2 regions of the Arthrobacter sp. JSM 101049 genome follow, and region 1 is predicted to be linked to the other one. Evidence: riboswitches for the same ligand, from Rfam matches in the RefSeq annotation. Region 1 holds a riboswitch; the other holds the start of a gene.
The links. Region 1 has a riboswitch for glycine ahead of AB8M85_RS10140 (DUF5058 family protein). Riboswitches for the same ligand answer to the same signal wherever they lie in the genome.

Region 1 (2,458 bases):
AGCGCCCGTCCCGCCAACCGGCGTCATCACAGTCTTGCACGGCGCCGGGTCGGACGTCGGGCAACCCCGGTTCGCGGAGCCGCCTGCGCAGGTTCTTGCCCGGCAGGAGCGGAGGCAGCGGCCATGCCACCGCCCCGGTCGCGCCACCTCTATACACCGGTGCGGCATCGTGCCTACGTTGGCCCTGCCCCCAAACCACCCCGCCCGAAGGAATGAGTCCCATGCCGCAGACCACCGGAGCCGATGGCAACGCGCTGAACTACGAGGACACGGGCGGCACGGGACGTCCAGTGGTCCTGATCCACGGCTGGCCGCTGAACACCGCGTCCTGGCAGGAGCAGATCGCGCCGCTGGTCGAGGCCGGCCACCGGATCATCACCTACGACCGCCGCGGCTTCGGATCCTCCGCACCCTCGCACCGGTACGACTACGACGCCCTGGCAGCCGACCTCGCCGCACTGCTGGAGGCACTGGACCTGCAGGACGCCACCCTGGTCGGCTTCTCCATGGGAGGCGGCGAGGTGGTCCGCTACATCACCCGGCACGGCGAGGACCGCCTGCGCTCCGTCGTCTTCGCCGCAGCGGTCCCCCCGTACCTGCTCAGGTCCGCCTCCAACCCGCAGGGGCCGCTGACGGAGTCGGCCGCCCAGGACATGCAGGTGCAGTTGGCCTCCGACCGCGAGGGGTTCCTCCAGGGGTTCATGCGGACCTTCTACTCTGCGTGGGGCCACCTGCTGGTCAGCGCCGAGGAGCTTGAGGCCGCCCTGGCGATGACCCGCGAAGCCCACCACGATGCGGTACTCGGCTGCATGGAGGCCTTCGGCTTCACGGACTTCCGCGACGAACTGGCCGGCATCTCCGTCCCCGCCCTGGTGGTCCACGGGGACAGCGACGGGATCGTCCCCCTCGACGGGTCGGGCCGGCGGACGCACGAAGCCGTCGTCGACAGCGAACTCGTCATCATCCGCGGTGGCCCGCACGGCCTGAACGCCTCGCACCCCGACGAATTCAACGCGGCGCTCTTGGAGTTCCTCGCCCGGTAGCGGCAGCCGCGTCGGTGACCGCCCTGCCGCGGAAACCGACGAACAAGTTCGCTGACCGAACATTAGTTCACAAATATTTCACTCTATGTCGCGGCGTATTTGGTGACGCGAGTCACGTCGGGGATCCTTGCAGGACGCGGCCACGTTCGCCGCCGTCAATTGAATACCTTCCGATCACACGCGGCTGGAGAGTCCCGACCACCACACTCGGGCACCGAAGGGGCAAGCTCCCGCAATCTCTCAGGTACCAGGTACAGCCACGTGAGGAGACTCTGGAGAGCGGCCGCCCCTCGGGCGGCCCACCGACGAGGCACACCGGCGCCAGCGCGCCGGTCCAACTTTCAGGTTCAGGACAGAGCGGGGACCGAGCACACCGGGCCATCCAACCTCCGGCCGTGCCGTTATTGCACCCTTCGATGAATGGTTGACCCATGCACCTGCCCACCGCGCTGCCCGCTGCCGCCGACAACAACTCCACGGACATCCTCGCCATCGCCAACTCGCCCATCCTCTGGGCCTGCGCGATCGGCGTCTTCCTCGTCATCATCGTCCAGAGCGTCATCTACCTGAAGGCCGCTCGCATCGCCGCCCCGTCCATCGGGATGACCTCGTCGGAGCTCAAGACGAGCTTCCGCGCCGGGGCCATCTCGGCGCTGGGGCCCTCGCTCGCCGTCGTCATGGTCGCCGTCGCCCTACTGACCGTCTTCGGCACGCCTGCTGTGCTGGTGCGCATCGGCCTGATCGGCTCCGTCTCCTACGAAACCGCAGCCGCGGCCATCGCCGCCAACACCGCCGGCGCCGAACTCGGCGGCCCCACCTACACCCAGGCCGTCTTCGGCCTCGCCCTGGCCGCGATGAGCCTGGGCGGCGCCATGTGGATGATCGCCACGCTCATCCTCACCCCGCTGCTCAAGCGGGGCGATTCGGCGCTGCGCAAGGTCAACCCCGCGATCATGCTCATCGTCCCCGGCGCCGCCATGGTCGGCGCGTTCTCCGTGCTCGGGATCGCCGAACTGCCCAAGTCGTGGATCCACGTCGTCGCGTTCCTGTCCTCCGCGGTGATCATGACCATCCTGATGGTGATCGCCAAACGCGTCGGCAAGCCCTGGATCAAGGAATGGGCGCTGGGCATCGCGATCATCCTCGGCCTGGCCATCACCTACGCCGCCACCCGCCTCTAGGCGCCGAACAGACTTCCAGGAGCACACCATGCCCATTGCAACCCAAGCGCACCAGGCGCTGTCCGCCTTCGACACCACCACCTCCCGATGGGGCCGGATCACCATGATCGCCGGCCTGTTCTTCTCCCTGTCCGCCCCGGCCTACCTCGTCTTCTTCTCGGGCCTGGACATCCAGGTCTCCGGCATCCTCGGGGCGTTCGCCGCCCTGGCCGCCGTGTTCGGCGTCATCTGGAT
Region 2 (2,458 bases), on a different contig from region 1:
GTGGAAGATCGGGTGGGTCATGTACTCGCTGGAGCGCACGACGGCGGAGGGCAGCTTCTCGGCTGCCCCGGCTTCCGCGCGCTCCACCCCGGTCGCTGCATCGGCGACGCCGAAGGCCTCGGCGATGGCTACCAGGTGGGCGCTCGTGGTGGTCTCATCGGTGGAGATGCCCACGGTGTCGGCGTCGAGGCGGCGCAGGTTGATCCCGCGCTCCTCAGCGGCGGTGATGACCTCGGCGGCGCGGCCGGCGGCCGTGACCGTGAGGGTGTCGAAGAACGCCTCGGCGGCCAGCTCGAATCCGGCGTCGGACAGGACGGCGGCCAGCGTGCTGGCGCGCAGGTGGGCGCGGCGGGCAATCGCCTGCAGGCCCTCCGGGCCATGGTAGACGCCGTACATGGAGGCGGTGATGGCCAGCAGCGCCTGGGCGGTGCAGATGTTGGAGGTGGCCTTCTCGCGGCGGATGTGCTGCTCGCGGGTCTGCAGCGCCAGGCGGTAGGCGGGTCGACCGGCGTCGTCCTTGGAGACGCCGACCAGGCGTCCGGGCAGCGAGCGCTCCAGGCCCTTGCGCACGGACATGTAGGCGGCGTGCGGGCCGCCGAAGAACAGCGGGACGCCCAGGCGCTGGGTGTTGCCGACGGCGATGTCGGCGCCCTGCTCGCCCGGGGGCACGATGAGGGTCAGCGAGAGGATGTCGGCGGCGACGGTGACCATGGCACCGCGTTCCTTGGCGGCGGCGATGATCGCGGCCTGGTCGACCACACGGCCGGAGTTGCCCGGCTGCTGCAGCACGATCCCGGAGATCTCGCCCTCGGGCAGGCCGGCGGAGAGGTCGGCGATCTCGAGCTCGAAGCCCAGGGCCTTGGCCCGGCCCTCGACGACGGCGATGGTCTGCGGGAAGAGGTCGGCATCCAGGACGGTCTTGGCGTCGCCCTTGGCCTTGTTGGCGCGGCGCATCATCAGCACGGCCTCGGCGACGGCGGAGGCCTCGTCGAGCAGCGAGGCGTTGGCGATCGGCAGGCCGGTCAGGTCCGAGACCATCGTCTGGAAGTTCAGCAGGGCCTCGAGGCGGCCCTGGGAAATCTCCGGCTGGTACGGGGTGTAGGCGGTGTACCAGGCGGGGTCCTCGAGGACGTTGCGCAGGATGACCGGCGGGGTGAAGGTGTCGTAGAAGCCCTGGCCGATCATCTGGGTCTTCAGGATGTTCTTCGCGGCGATGGCGCGCAGGTCGGACAGGACCTCGGCCTCGGAGCGGGCCGCGGGCAGGTCCAGCGGTTCGGACTGGCGGATGTCGGCGGGCACTGCGGTGTCGACGAGGTCGTCGAGGCTGGCGTAGCCAAGCTGGCGCAGCATGGTCTCGGTGGCATCGCCACGCGGGCCGATGTGGCGGTCGGCGAACACGAGGTCGCCGGGGACTGTGGTGGGACGGGCCGTGGTCTCGGTCATCTGGGGGAACTCCAAGGGTGGTCGGTGTGCGCTGCACGCCGAATGAGCTTCGGTTCCTCCCCGACTCTGTATTGGACCTGAGAGATTCCGCCGCGCCGGTGTCCCGGACGCGGCTTGCACCGTCGGTGAGAGCATCCCTGGCTCCGGTGGACCGGTGCCTTGTGGTGCTGCTGCTTTCCAGAGTTGCCTCAGCGCGGCGGTACGGGTGCCTGAGAGATTCCCGGGGAGGGTATTGCTCCTACGGCGCCCGCCAGTGGTTCTGAACGGGACTCTCCCGCCGCATGTCATTGGCGTGTGCCCCGCGGACGGGGCACTCCCCCATCTTAGCCGAGGCGCCGTGACCAGGACAACAGGCGCCAGGCACCCGGGGACTCAGCGTTCCGTGGCACGGCGCAACAGCCCGGGCTCGTCCTCGATGGCCTGCAGGGACAGCGTCTTGTACCCCTCGTCGTCGACCAGCACGGTCAGCCGGTCGTCCTCGATACTCATGACGATCCCGGGACCCCAGTCCTTGTGGACCACAGCGGACTGCGGGGCGAAGTCCCCGTCCTCGTCGCTGATGTCCACCGCGGTGCCGGCCAGGCAGTTGTCGCAGTTGCCGCAGGTTTCGGCCAGCTCCTCGCCGAAGTAGCCCAGCAGGTACTGCCGCCGGCAGCCGTCGGTCTCGGCGTAGCCGCGCATCATCTCGATCCGGGTGTCATCGATGCGCTGCCGGGTCTCGGCCGTCTCCACGGCGCGCCGCACCGCCTCGGCGGGGCGCACGTCCGGGTCGATGCGCAGGCCGCCGCGCCGGGCGGTGAGCACTCCTGCGGATTCGAGCAGGTTGACGATGCCGGTGACCCGGCGCGCGGGCAGCCCGACCTGTTCGCGCAGGGCCGCCCCCTTGAGAGGTCCACCGGCCGCGCGCAGGGCTTTGGCCACGTCGCGGACGGCATCCTCGTCGGTGTGGTGGGTGCCGAAGAAGGACCGCAGGCCCAGGTCCTCGGAGCGGTAGTGCAGGACCGCTTGCGCCGGG

Region 2: linked by a shared signal. The riboswitch ahead of gcvP (aminomethyl-transferring glycine dehydrogenase) and the one ahead of AB8M85_RS10140 (DUF5058 family protein) in region 1 are both predicted to bind glycine.

Annotation. Positions count from the first base shown of each region.
Region 1 is NZ_JBGFFC010000003.1:148,977-151,434, forward strand. It holds gene AB8M85_RS10135 (alpha/beta fold hydrolase) at 222-1,043, shown strand; glycine riboswitch at 1,218-1,310, shown strand; glycine riboswitch at 1,314-1,401, shown strand; gene AB8M85_RS10140 (DUF5058 family protein) at 1,475-2,224, shown strand; gene AB8M85_RS10145 (hypothetical protein) at 2,253-2,458, shown strand, end outside.
Region 2 is NZ_JBGFFC010000001.1:624,378-626,835, forward strand. It holds gene gcvP (aminomethyl-transferring glycine dehydrogenase) at 1-1,443, opposite strand, end outside; glycine riboswitch at 1,631-1,730, opposite strand; gene AB8M85_RS02950 (helicase-related protein) at 1,816-2,458, opposite strand, start outside.